DNA from 3 places in the Arthrobacter sp. TS-15 genome. Region 1 is predicted to be linked to each of the others. Evidence: riboswitches for the same ligand, from Rfam matches in the RefSeq annotation. Region 1 holds a riboswitch; each other region holds the start of a gene.
What was found. Region 1 has a riboswitch for cyclic di-AMP ahead of EU811_RS02610 (NlpC/P60 family protein). Riboswitches for the same ligand answer to the same signal wherever they lie in the genome.
Positions count from the first base shown of each region.

Region 1 (4,456 bases):
CAGGGACAGGTCCGGTGCGCCCCATTCACTGAGTTTGGGGGCCACCAGGGACCAGCCGCGGGGGTTGACGTTGGTGCCGTCAAAGCTTGGGCCAATGTGGAGAGTGAACTCGAGGATGGCAGCCAGCGCGGTGGACACAACGATGCCTATCAGGATGGCTCCGCGGACCTTCCGGACCACCAGTGCGATGGTGAGGATCAGGCCCACTGCGAATACCAGGGTGGGCCAGCCAAGGAGCTTGCCGTCCACGCCCAAACCGAGTGGAACGGTGGTACCGGCGGCGTCGGGGATGCGCCGGACGAAGCCGGCGTTGACCAGGCCGATGAGGGCGATGAAGAGGCCAATGCCCACAACTATTGCCGTTTTGAGGGCTTCGGGCACCGCCTTGAACACTGCAGTCCGGAATCCGGTCAGCACCAGGATGAGCATGGTGATGCCCGAAAGTACCACGAGTCCCATCATGTCCGGCCATGTCAGCCCGGGGTGCGATGCCACCGTGACTGCGACGAACGCGTTGACGCCCAAGCCTGTGGCCACGGCGAACGGGTGCTTGGCCCAGGCTCCCATGAGGATGGTCAGGATGCCGGCAACGAACGCCGTGGTGGCCGCCACGGCGGTGAAACCCAGCGACGCGCCACTCGAATCGGGTCCGGAGAGGATCAGTGGATTGAGCACCACGATGTAGCTCATGGCGAAGAAGGTCGCGAAGCCGCCACGGATTTCCCGCGAATATGTGGATCCACGTTCGGAGATCTTGAAGTAGCGGTCGACTGCAGAACCTTGTTTAAGCATGAAGGTCTCCGGGGATCGAGGGGGAGTTTGCTCTCAAATCCTATGTTGTCCGGTGCGGGCCCTCCCAACGATTCGCCTAGTCTGTAAGGAAGCCAACACTAGGAGAAACCGCCCCATGCGTACCATCCGCCCGCTTCTGGCCGCCGTCGTCGCTGCTCTTGCTTTTGCTTCCGCCCTGCTGTTTGCAGCGGCACCGGCGTCCGCGCACGACGTCGCCGAGTCCACAGCGCCAGCCAACGGTGCCCGCGTTGCGGAAGTCCCGGCGTCGGTCTCCATTACGTTCAACAACCGCCCGCTCGCGATCGGTTCGGGCGTAACGGTGACGGCTGGCGGCGAGAACTGGGCGGACGGTCCGGTCGAAATCATCGACAACCAGGCCGTTCAGAAGCTCCGCGAGGGCGCCCCTGCCGGCGAGTTCACAGTGGTATGGCGCGTGGTCAGCTCCGACTCGCACCCGATTGAGGGCACCTTCACGTTCACAGCCGCCGCAGGAGGCTCGACGTCGGCGAGTGGTACGGCGGGTGCCTCACCAGCGGCTTCGGCTTCCTCAGCTGCGGTACCAACAGTGGGCACCGCCGCACCAGGGACTGCCGGTAACAATGAGCCAGCCGCCGACGCCTCCCAACCTTTCCCTTGGAGCATTGTGGGGCTGGCTGTTGTGGCTGTGGGTCTCGTTATTTATCTCGCCGTTACCGCACGGAAGAAATTGGCGGCGTCCAACGACTCAGAGGGCGATACTCCCGCGGAATAGCGCGGTTTTCTACGTAGCTGCGAATATCTCGAATCGGTTACCGCGACACGCCAGAAGCCCACTTCCCGTTACTTAAATGTGACTTCGGGGGAATCATCGCGTACCGTAGTTCCTGTGCCTGTTCCACGTAGCGGGCACTTCCGGCCTGATTGCCTAGCTCTGCCGCAGTCCGGAATCCGTTCGCAGACAAACCTACGGCAGAGACGGGGAACCCAATTTAGGTCGCTTTCGAGCGTGCCTTGGGGTGAAGTCACGATGCTTTCGCTGAACAGCGGGAGATAGTGGCCGGGTGACTCCCATCCGAATCCGACAGCTAACCTCGCAGGCATCGGGAGAGGCTCTTTCATGTCTTCACGCATTCTTCGCGGCCGTCGTAAGGCGGACAGCGTACGTCCTAATCCGTTCATCTCCATCTCGAAGGCAGTTGCCAGCAACGCTTCAGGCGCTGGTCGTCAGGCAGCTGTTATCGCAGCAGCCTCTGGCCTCGTTTTGACCGGTTCCATTGCTGCTCACGCAGCTGAGACCCCGGTTCAGCGCGATTCCAGCCCCGCAACGGTTGCTGAGACCGTTTCCGAGGCACCCACCAAGGTTGTTACCGCCCTGTCGACGGCTACCGTCAATTTCGAGCGTCCCGCAGTTGCTTCCGTAGCAGCTCCGGTCATCGAAAAGCCGGCCCCCGTTGTTGAGGCCCCTGTAGCCAAGAAGGCAGCTGTCACCACGGCTGCTGCTGCAGCTCCCGTTGCCGCTCAGGCCGCGGTTGCTGCTCCTGTTGCTGCCGCACCCGCACCGGTTGCCGCTGCTCCTGCAGCTGCCCCCGCCGCCGGCGGCGTCAACGCAGCCATGGTTGCTTCGGCTTACGCACAGATTGGTATCTTCCAGGACTGCACCGCCATGGTCGAAAAGGCCCTTGGTTCCGCAGGTATCCCGGTAGGCGACCTCGGTCCCATGCAGTTCATGAACTACGGCAAGGTCGTCAGCGATCCCCAGCCCGGTGACATGATCGTCCAGTCCGGCCACGTTGCTATCTACATCGGCAACGGCCAGGCCATCAGCGGTGGCATCAACGGCAACCAGACGGGCATCCACCCGATCAGCTGGTTGACCGCAACGGGTCCCCTGACCTACGTACGCGCTGGCGCATAAAGCCTCACGCTTCAGTTCAAAGGCCGGTGCCTTCGAAGACTTATGTCTCCGGAGGCACCGGCCTTTGGCGTTAAGTTCTGTTCGTAAAAGTTCAGTACGGGACGTACGACGGCGGACTTGGCCGGCTTGCGGGGGTGGTAGCGCGTTTGCTTGCGGGACTTCCTAGGCGATGGCGACGCCGGGACCCGCCGGCAGGGCAACCTTGGAGGAGATGGCCTGACCCACTGCTTTGGCTTGCCGCAGCACTTCCTTGGGGGACGGAGTGATGAGGTCTCCGACGCCCACCAGGTGCATTCCTACGGCCCGCATGGCCGCGGCAAGATTCTGGCCGACTGCTATGCCAAGTTCGGCCAGCATGCGCCGTAGCTGGCTTTGGGCGCAGCGTGTCACTACTACGTGGTCTGCCAGGAGAACGCCTTGGGCTGTGTGGATTGCCCACTGGCGAGGATGGGATTCGTGGGGGCCGGATGCGTGGAGCCCGGTCCTCAGGCCTGTGGTTGTCATGCTGGCGGCCACACCGTATCCGATATGCCGTGAGGGATCTGAGCCCAGGAAATCCAAGCGGACAGCGCGAGTGGTGTTGCGAACGTCCAGGTGATGACTGGCAGCGTAGTTCCTCAGGTGGCGAAGGATTTCGTTTCGTTCCTGCATTGCTGCCGGATCTGCGGCGTCGGTGCGTTTGAGCATGCCTGTATGGACGGACGGTCCAGTAGTGGATAACGCGCCGAACCCGTCTACCACGATCGAACCCACGCCGTAGCGGCTGAGTTCGCTGGCAACTGCCAAGCCGGACAGGCCGGCTCCGATGATCACGGTGGTGGTGCGTTCCGTGCCGGAATCAGGCGTGAGTGACACTGCTTGGTTCCTCCTTGACGTGTGTGCCTTTCGGCATCGCGTGGGATCGCGTCCGAGTTCCCCAAGCGGCCGCAAGTAAATGACCGGGGCGTGTGGTGTGAGACACGTTTTCCGGCCATTCGGTGACTCGAACACTACCGAACTTTTTCGGCCATGGATAGCCTCTCCGCCTGCGCGTTTTGTCTCTTCGCCGCGAGCACCCCAGGGACCGCCGGGAACCGAGCCCTGACCGTTATGCACATAGCCAAATGTCGTCTTGATTCGCCACTGCTGACCGAGAATAGTGAGCATTGGGAGGAGGAATTTCCGGGTTTCTCCTGCCCCGGCCGTTGGCAATAAAACAGTCTGGAAGTTCCAGGCCGGGATCCTCTGGCAGAATAGCCGGAACATCAAGCAGTAGGTGGAGAGGCAGGCCCCCATGGACCAGCACGGAAGACACAGTGAAGAGTCACCGGACGGCCAGGACCAGGTTGTGGAACCTGGTGGCATCGTCGTCGGGGTGGATGGTTCAGAGCACGGTCAGTGCGCCTTGGTTTGGGCCGCACGGGAGGCGGAGCGCCGCCAGCTTCCGCTGCATATTGTCACGGCATACTCCGTGCCAATTTTCGCGGCCTCCGGCTTGGACGGTGGCTACGCAACAGTTGACGATTCTGTCATCCGCGAAGGCGCTGATGCGATCGTTCGTCAAGCCTTGGACAAAGTCTCCGGATATGCCATTGACGTCGATGCTTCCGTGGAAAACGGTGATGCCGCTGGTGTCTTGTTGGACCTTTCCGAGGAGGCCGCGCTGCTGGTGTTCGGCAGCAGGGGTCGCGGTGGGTTCGTCGGGCGCCTCCTGGGTTCGGTGAGTAGTGCCCTGCCCGCGCACGCCAAATGCCCCACGGTGACGGTCCCGCTCTATTGCGCTGACCGCCT
Region 1 is NZ_SDXQ01000006.1:294,107-298,562, reverse strand. It holds gene EU811_RS02620 (NCS2 family permease) at 1-792, opposite strand, end outside; gene EU811_RS02615 (copper resistance CopC family protein) at 908-1,543, shown strand; cyclic di-AMP (ydaO/yuaA leader) riboswitch at 1,718-1,885, shown strand; gene EU811_RS02610 (NlpC/P60 family protein) at 1,889-2,686, shown strand; gene EU811_RS23725 (FAD-binding protein) at 2,849-3,541, opposite strand; gene EU811_RS02600 (universal stress protein) at 3,960-4,456, shown strand, end outside.

Region 2 (4,456 bases), on a different contig from region 1:
GGTGGACCGTCTTGCGGCAAATGCCCGTGCTTTGGCTGAAGGACTATCCGCGATCCCGGGAGTGGAAGTGCTCAACGACGTCGTATTCACGCAGGTCTCCGTGAGTTTCGGCAGTGACGATCGCACGCACCGCATCACCCAGCGGCTCATGGCCGAGGGCGCGGTGTGGATGTCCGGTTCGTCATGGCGAGGACGTGAGATCCTGCGGATCTCTGTGAGCAACTGGACCACGGACGCTGGTGATGTGGCCGCGTCCATCGCGGCCGTACGGGGCGCGGTGGAGGCTGAACCGGAGGCGTAGCGCTCTTCGGAAAGTTCAGTGCCTGTGAGGGCCCCGGCCCAGTTCGGCGCGAAGCCCGGCGACGGGAATTGTCCCGCGGCGCAGTTTGCGGGTCAGCCCCGCCAACCCTTTGAGGTCGGTCAAAAGGGTACGTACGACGTCGACACTTGAGTCGGGATTGTCGCTCCAGTCCACCGGCACCTCATGAATGCGCAGAGCGGAGCGGTCAGCGATGATCAGCAGTTCGGTGTCGAAAAACCATGCTTCATCACGGGTGTAGGGGAGCAGCTGGCGGGCGACGTCGGCACGAATGGCTTTGAACCCGCACTCAGCATCGGAGAAGCGCGCTCCCGTCAGGACGCGCAACAGAAAATTGTAGGTGCGTGCAATGACGTCACGGTGGTGGCTGAATCTCCCGTGCGAAGCCTTTGCCAGACGCGTGCCGACACTGAGGTCGGAGTGGCCCGACATCAGCGGGGCCAGAAGAGGAGCCACGGCCGAAAGGTCGAAGGACAGGTCCAGGTCTATATAGGCAAGCAGCGGTGACGCGGAGGACAACCAGATCTTACGGAGGGAGTTTCCGCGGCCCCTTCGATCAAGACGGACCACCATAAGCTCGGGGAATTCCCTCGCCAGGCGTTCGGCGATCCGCAGGGTGCCGTCCGTGCTGGCGTTGTCCACCACAGTGATCCGGAAGGTGTGCGGAAGAGTGTCTGCAAGGTGCCCGTGTAGCCTGCGAACGTCTTCTTCCAGGCGGACTTCCTGGTTGAACACAGGTAGGGCGATGTCCAGGACGGGAGCCAGCGCGGGTGTGCTGGCGGGAGGGACTTGCACCGTCCTATGCAGTGCTGGCCGGGGAGCTGTGAGCGTCATATATCCAGCATGCGACGGCCGATTATGTGGGCTCTAGGCGGAGGCTGTGACCGCGCTGTGAACCATGGGCAGCGCCTGTGAACCACGGGTGGCGCCTGTAAAACAGCAAAAGCCGCACCCGTTCCCGCCATCCGCTCCAGTGGGTACTGGGGCGGACGGCGGGAACGGGCGCGGCAATGAAGCGGTCTGGCTTAGTACCAGTTGTTGGCCAAGTGGAAGCCCAGAGCGGCGGACGGGGATCCGTAGCGCTCCTTGATGTAGTTCAGGCCCCACTTGATCTGGGTCTGGTAGTTGGTCTGCCAGTCAGCACCAGCGGAGGCCATCTTGCCGGCCGGGAGGGACTGGACAATGCCATACGCGCCGCTGGAAGCGTTGGTGGCAGTGGTCCTCCAGTTGGATTCCTTCTCCCACAGGGTGTTCAGCGCGGTCATCTCAGCTGCGCTCCAGCCGTAGTTGCCCAGGATGCTGGCGGCGTAGGCCTTGGCAGCGGCGGGGTCGTCCACGGCTTTCGGGGTGGCAGCGGCAGCTGCAGCTTCCGCAGCGGCGGCGGCAGCAGCGGCGTCGGCGGCTTGCTTGGCTGCAGCGTCAGCGGCAGCCTTCTCAGCTGCGGCTTGGGCGGCAGCGGCGTCGGCGGCTTGCTTGGCTGCAGCGTCAGCGGCAGCCTTCTCAGCAGCGGCCTGGTCAGCGGCAGCCTTGTCGGCAGCGGCCTTCTCAGCAGCTGCCTTGTCCGCGGCAGCCCGGTCAGCTGCGCCCTTGGCGGCGGCAGCATCCAAGGAAGCGGAGATTTCAGCTGACTTGTTGGCGCTGACCTGGGCAGCAGCCTGGGTCCCGGCAACGCGGCTCGCCTCAGGGAGAGTCAACGCAGCGTTTGCGGCGGTTCCGAGCGATGCAACACCCAGTGCGGCTGCAACAACGCCGGCTACGACTGACATGCGGTGGCCGGACTTACCCTGGCGGGCAGCGTTCTTGAGGACGGACTGCGACTTGGTGAGCGGTGCGTTGTGTTCGTCGCGGTGACGCGCAGAAGGGCGCGTCTGATCGTTAAATTCAGACATGTTGTGTGACCTCTCAGCGCCTGCGGAGTTAGCTGTCGGGTTCGGATGAGGTCATCCGGCCGCGCGTCACGCTGCGGCTTCACCCCTAGGGCGGCACATTGCCAGGCCCGGAGACTGTGGGTCCCCCGTCTCTGCCTCAAAGAAGAACGGACTCCGGGAAGTGGCAGAGCTCGGCGCATCCCGGATGTGGGTCCTTGGGGAAACCCACCCTTTCGACGGTACAGGAGGTTTCTTCAGAAGTCACATTTAGGTAACAGAGATCACGACGCCGGTGAGTCGCCTTGCCGGCGTGCCTGACCTTCTCCGGTGCTTACCGTGGGAAGTCGCAGCGCGAACTCAGTGCGCCCGGGCCTGGACGTCACCTCCACGGTGCCACCATGGGCGGCAACAATCGAATCCACAATGGAAAGGCCCAGTCCCGAGGTGCCTTCAGAACCCGATCTCGCGGCATCAGCGCGGGCAAAACGGGAGAAGATCCGGCCTTGGAAATCGACCGGAATGCCCGGGCCGTTGTCCGTCACTGTGACCACTGCGCTGCCATCAGCGGAGAGCATGACGCCTGTCACCACGGTGGTGCCGGGATCGGTATGTTTGCGCGCGTTGGACAGCAGGTTGGCAAGCACCTGGTGCAATTGCGTTACATCGCCGCGGACTGTCACAGGTTCATCGGGGAGCTGGAGGTGCCAGATGTGATCCGGCGCCATGACCTTCTCATCACTGACGGTTTCGATCACCAACTGGGTCAGGTCAACGTCCTCGACTTTCACGGGCTGCCCCTCGTCCAGGCGCGCCAGCAGCAGCAGGTCCTCAACCAGCGTGGTCATGCGCTCCGATTGGCTCTGGACCCTTGCCAGCGACTTGCGGCCATCGTCGGTGAAGGTCTCGGTCATCCTCAGCAACTCCGTGTAGCCTCGGATCGCGGTGAGCGGTGTGCGGAGTTCGTGTGAGGCATCAGCGACGAACTGACGCACCTTGGTTTCGCTTTCCTGCCGTGCTTCCAATGCACTGGCGACGTTCTCCAGCATCTGGTTCAGAGCATGGCCAACGCTTCCAACTTCCGTTCCGGGATGAGCGGCCGACGGCGGTACGCGCACCGCAAGTGCCACCTCACCGGCGTCGAGGGGGAGGCGCGAAACCTTGGTGGCAACCTCGGAGAGCTGCTCAAGCGGCCGCATGGTCCGCCGGATGATCACTGTTCCGGCGAGGCCGATCAGTACCAATCCGCCCAACGAAACCAACACCATGGTCCACACCAGCGAGGCCTCGGCGCTTTGCTTGTCCGCCAAGGGCAGCCCCGTCACGATCACATCACCGTAGGTGTCCACTGCCACCAGCCGGTAGTCACCATTGGATAGGGATCGATCCACCGGCACGTTGTCCTTGGGGAGCGACAACAGGACCTGCTCATCGGCTGCGGAGAGTGAAACGCGGTTGCCTTGGGCGTCGATGAGCCCCGAACTTCTCACGGTTGAGCCGTCGATCCTCGCGTTGAGCGTTCCCGCGGCCTGGCCGCGCGCTTCCAGCGGGTCAGGCCTTCCGGAGGGGTTCGTGGGAAAGTTCGACGGCGGCCTGCCGAAGTCGGTCGCGCGGCTGGACGCCTGCTCCAATTGCCTATCGAGCTGCCTGTTGAAGACCATGTCCATGGACGCGTAGCTGACAATGCCCACGGCTCCGCAGATGGCCACCAGGAGCGCCATGGCCACCAGGACCAGGCGTGTCCGCAGGTGCCAGGTGGACGGGTTCAGCCAGCTGCGCTGTGGATTTCCGGGAATACGGGAGCTTTTGGCCACTCCTGACAGTGTGCTCAACGCCTAGTCCGCTGGCTTGATGACGTACCCGGCGCCACGGATGGTGTGGATCATGGGCGGATGGTTGGCTTCGATCTTCTTGCGTAGGTAGGAGATGTAGAGTTCCACGATGTTGGCCTGGCCACCGAAGTCGTAGTCCCACACCCGGTCCAGAATCTGGGCTTTGCTGACCACTCGTTTGGGGTTTTCCATGAGGTAGCGCAAAAGTTCAAACTGGGTGGCGGTGAGCGGGATGTCCTCGCCGGCCCGGGTGACTTCGCGGGTGTCCACGTTCAGCGTGAGATCTCCCACCACAAGCTCGGCAGTGTCCATGGCCGCCACCCCGGAACGCTGGACCAGACGGTGGAGGCGTAGGAGGACCTCTTCCATGCTGAAGGGCTTGGTGACGTAGTCGTCCCCTCCGGCGGCGAGCCCAACGATCCGATCCTGTACGGCGTCCT
Region 2 is NZ_SDXQ01000004.1:30,140-34,595, reverse strand. It holds gene EU811_RS00755 (pyridoxal phosphate-dependent decarboxylase family protein) at 1-301, shown strand, start outside; gene EU811_RS00750 (glycosyltransferase) at 317-1,153, opposite strand; gene EU811_RS00745 (aggregation-promoting factor C-terminal-like domain-containing protein) at 1,345-2,208, opposite strand; cyclic di-AMP (ydaO/yuaA leader) riboswitch at 2,214-2,370, opposite strand; gene EU811_RS00740 (sensor histidine kinase) at 2,469-4,016, opposite strand; gene EU811_RS00735 (response regulator transcription factor) at 4,020-4,456, opposite strand, start outside.
Region 2: another riboswitch for cyclic di-AMP. It lies ahead of EU811_RS00745 (aggregation-promoting factor C-terminal-like domain-containing protein); the one in region 1 lies ahead of EU811_RS02610 (NlpC/P60 family protein).

Region 3 (4,456 bases), on a different contig from region 1:
CGGTACCCACCACCCTCGTGCTCGACACAGAAGGCCGCGTCAGTGCCCGGATCCTCGGAGTCTCCCAAAAAGGAACCCTGAAAGCACTGATCACCTCCGCCGCGACCGGATCCTGAACACAAGGCCCACCATGAATCCGACCCAAAGGACTCCCTCCCCATGACCATCACCCCACCACCCACTGCGACCGTGAAAGCTGCCGGATCCATCGCACCGCAGTCTCCCCGTTTGACCCGTGAGAAGCCTCTTGGCTGGCTCCTGCTCATCACCGGGGTCATCGGCTGGCTGGCATCCGGCGCCTTGGTGTTGGAGAAACTCGAAGTACTCAAAGACCCCGGATACCAAACCGTCTGCGACGTCAATCCGTGGATTTCCTGCGGCCAGGTCATGCAGACCTGGCAGAGTTCAGTGTTCGGCTTCCCCAACATGTTCATCGGGATCGTGGCGTTCGCTGTCATCATCACCACCGGCATGGCACTGCTCTCCGGAGCCACCTTCGCGCCCTGGTACTGGGCAGGGCTCCAAGCCGGCGTCACGCTTGGTTTTGCCTTTGTTGTGTGGCTGTGGTCCCAGGCCCTGTACTCGATCCACATCCTCTGCCCCTTCTGCATGATCGTCTGGGCGGCGATGATTCCCCTCTTCGTCTGGGTCACGGCCCGGAACCTCACACACGGAATCATCAAGATACCCGCCCGGGCCGCTCGCATCGTGGCCGAGTCCGGCTGGATCATCACGGCCCTGCTCTACGTGGCCGCCGCCGCGACCATCTTCTTCGCCTTCCTACACGTGTTCATTGGCACCTCCGGGTTCTAGGAAGACCCCGGGCACGCGGCCGGAGTCCCGCTGCCGCTGGCCGCCCTGCACGAAGTGGAACCTCTAACGTCCGGCCCCAGAGTCCCCAAACCTTCATCGCCCCGCCAATCAAGGGAATGCCCATGGCCCGGAACCAGTCAAGGCCCAAGCCCGCCACCCGCGGGCCCGGTGCGCCGGACCACGAGGGAGCGGGAATCCTGACCGGGCTGCGCGACCTCATCGACAACATCGCCAACACCTCCCCGGCCCGCCTCGCCTTCAGCGCCTTTGTGGTGGTGATTCTGCTCTTTACCGGGTTGCTGTCCCTGCCCGCGTCCGCCGCGTCCGGCGAGCGAACACCCTTACACCAGGCCATGTTCACGGCCGTTTCCAGCGTGTGCGTCACCGGCCTGACCGTGGTATCAACGGCCACGCACTGGTCTTTCTTCGGCCAACTCGTCATCCTGGTGGGCATCTTCGTTGGAGGACTCGGTACCTTGACCCTGGCCTCGTTGCTGGCCCTCATGGTCAGCAAGCGCCTGGGCGTGCGCGGCAAGCTCATCGCCCAGGAAGCCATGAACAACGCCGGAAGGCTCGGTGAAGTTGGTGCGCTGCTGCGGATCGTCATCGTGACCTCCGTGGTCATCGAAGCGGTACTGGCCCTGGCCCTGACCCCCCGCTTCCTGGTCCTGGGCGAACCGTTCTGGCAGGCCGTGTGGCACGGCGTCTTCTACTCCATCTCATCCTTCAACAACGCGGGGTTCACACCGCACTCCGACGGAATCGTCCCTTATGAAACCGACCTCTGGATCCTGGTTCCGCTGATGCTGGGCGTTTTCCTGGGCAGCCTCGGCTTCCCCGTGGTCATGGTGCTCCAGCAAAACGGGCTCAACTGGAAGAAGTGGAACCTCCACACCAAGCTCACCATCCAGGTCTCCCTCATCCTGCTCGGCGCAGGCACGGTCCTGTGGGCCGTCAAGGAATGGGACAACGTCCGGACCATCGGCAACTTAGGGGCGGGGAGAAGGTCATCCATTCGCTCTTTGCCTCCGTCATGACCTGCTCGGGCGGGTTCAACCTGGTGGACCAGAACCAGATGGAATCGACCACGATGCTCCTCACCGACGCGCTCATGTTCGCAGGCGGTGGCTCGGCGTCCACGGCCGGCGGCATCAAGGTGACCACCATCGCCGTCATGTTCCTGGCCATCGTGGCCGAAGCACGCGGCGATGCCGACGTGAAGGTCTACGGCCGCACCATCCCCCAAGGCACCATGCGGGTGGCCATCTCGGTGATCGTCGCCGGAGCAACCCTCGTCTCCGTCGCCGCCTTCCTGCTCCTGCAGATCAGCGGGGCCTCCCTTGACAGGGTACTGTTCGAGACCATCTCGGCCTTCGCCACCGTGGGACTGAGCACCAACCTCAGTGCCGAACTGCCGCCCTCCGGGGTGTACGTGCTCTCGGCACTGATGTTCGCCGGCCGTGTCGGCACTGTCACCCTGGCCGCGGCACTGGCCCTGCGCCAGCGCAGCCAGCTGTACCACTTTCCCGAAGAGCGACCGATCATCGGTTAGCCGCGTGCCCTTCGATCGACAAGCCGCGCCTCTTCGAGGTGAGTGGTGCCGCCCTCCAGGGTCACATCCAGCCCTGCGGATTCACTGTCTGACCGTTCAAAAGCACCTCGAAGTGCAGGTGGCAGCCGGTGGAGGCTCCGGTGGTCCCGGCCGCGGCGAGCCGCTGGCCGGCGGCCACGGTCGCCCCGACAGAGGTTTCGATGGACGCCAGATGGTTATACGTACTCTTCAAGCCGTTGCCGTGGTCCACCACGATCCTGTTTCCGCCCCCATAGGGTGACCAACCCGCCTCCACGACCGTTCCATTGCCTGCGGCGAACACCGCGGTCTGGCACGCTGCCACGAGGTCCAGTCCGGTATGCAGTTCCCCGGAGCCGCTGATCGGGCTGGAGCGGATACCGAACGGCGACGTGACGGACATGCTGGCCAGCGGCGCGCCGAGCCGGGCAGAGGAAGCAGCGGGGGCAACAGCCGGTGCGGGGGAGACAGCCGTCGGAGATGCCGTGCCCGCGGCGGCACCCTGGGTCTTGGCGGGCACGGGCAACGGCGCCTGCTCGGTGGTGACAGCGGGCCGTTCATAGCTGATGGACGCCCCGGCAGAGGCCTGAACCGGCGCAATGGAAGCTTTCGCCGCTGAGGCTTGCACAACGGGGCCGGCTCCGGCGGGGGCCGGTCCGGCGTGGGCGGCCGTTAGAGAAGCGGTCAGAATCGCGGCGACGCTCAGCGTGGCGGCAGCCGTGACCTGTTTGCGTCGGCTCACGCGCGGCCCGGCAGCCGGCACACCCCGGTGCTGCGGCGTAACCCGGGAAGTCGTCCGGGCGGCCGCGCGAAGCAAGGGACCGGAGGTTGGTTTTCGGCGGCGGCCATGGGGGGATAAGGAAGACAAGGGGGATCCTTTCGGTTCGCCTGCGAAGTTAGCTGTCGGGTTCGGGCCAAGGAAATACCCGGCCGCACCCCGGTGGCCATCTGACCACCGACATCGCGGCTTCACCCCAAGGCAGGCTGGCTGCCGATTCTGGGTCCTCCACCCCCGCCGTAAAAGGGATAGTCGTTTGATGCCACCGGCGGGGCTGAGCGTGCGGCATCAAGGGTTTTAGTACAGAAAAACCTGAACTAATAGTAGCCGCAAAGCCTCATCGTTACAATTTCGTGACACTACGTGCGCGGCGTGGGCGCTGGTGCCTGTCCCGGTCTCGCTTCTCGCAGCCCAAGCCAAGCTACATAGGTGCGTATCTTCAGATGAGCAGCTAATGGCACCAACGAACCCCACATCCGGATGGTTCCGGTCCCGGGCGTGCCGGGCACAGAGCTGTGTCGATTGCCCCGTGCTGAGGTGTACGCGAGGGCCAGCAAGGGATCCTGATGGTTCCCCAAAGGGACGGTGTTTCCGCGGCAACGGATCGGCCCGGACAACCAGGCGGGCACGCTCCTCACGGTGACGGCGTGACGGCCTGGTTGCCGCTGTCATCCTTGCCCAGGCCGGGGGGTTAGAGTCCCATGGAGTCCAGAAGCGCGTCTTCTTCTTCGGAGCCGGAGCGCTTGGGTCGGGATGTCGCCCGGGGCTGCTGAAGGGCTTCAACCGGGTCCGCCACGTCGTCCGGCATGTCGCGTTCCTCGCGACCGATCCGGGCCTGTTGCCGTGCCATGTATCCAAATCCGACGAAGGCCAGGATCCCGAACGTGATCCACTGCAGGGCGTAGGACAGGTTCGACCCTTCCTTGACCGCCGGCGCGGCGAGCTGCTGGGGGGCCACGGCCGGCTGTGGGGACTCCGAGGCCATCACCCCGTAGCTGCCCCTCATGAGCGGGTAATCGAGTTGCTTCCCGTAATAGGACAGGTCAATGCTGGCCAGCTGGCCCTCGGGTGCGTCACGGCCAAGATCAGGTTCGGACGGTTTGATCCGGACGACCGCGGTAACCTCGCCGGTCGGCGGGCCAGGCACGGTGTCGGGGTATCCGGGCCGGTCATTGCCGATCGGCAGCCATCCCCTGTTGATCGCGATCGTCTCACCGGAGCTCACCCGGAACGGGACCAATACCTCGTATCCGGCGGCGGAATTGTTCGGCCGGTTCCTGACGATTCTCTGGTCC
Region 3 is NZ_SDXQ01000067.1:6,113-10,568, forward strand. It holds gene EU811_RS22340 (TlpA family protein disulfide reductase) at 1-116, shown strand, start outside; gene EU811_RS22345 (vitamin K epoxide reductase family protein) at 160-813, shown strand; partial or broken gene EU811_RS22350 (TrkH family potassium uptake protein) at 936-2,365, shown strand; gene EU811_RS22355 (M23 family metallopeptidase) at 2,427-3,251, opposite strand; cyclic di-AMP (ydaO/yuaA leader) riboswitch at 3,255-3,426, opposite strand; gene EU811_RS22360 (SURF1 family cytochrome oxidase biogenesis protein) at 3,853-4,456, opposite strand, start outside.
Region 3: another riboswitch for cyclic di-AMP. It lies ahead of EU811_RS22355 (M23 family metallopeptidase); the one in region 1 lies ahead of EU811_RS02610 (NlpC/P60 family protein).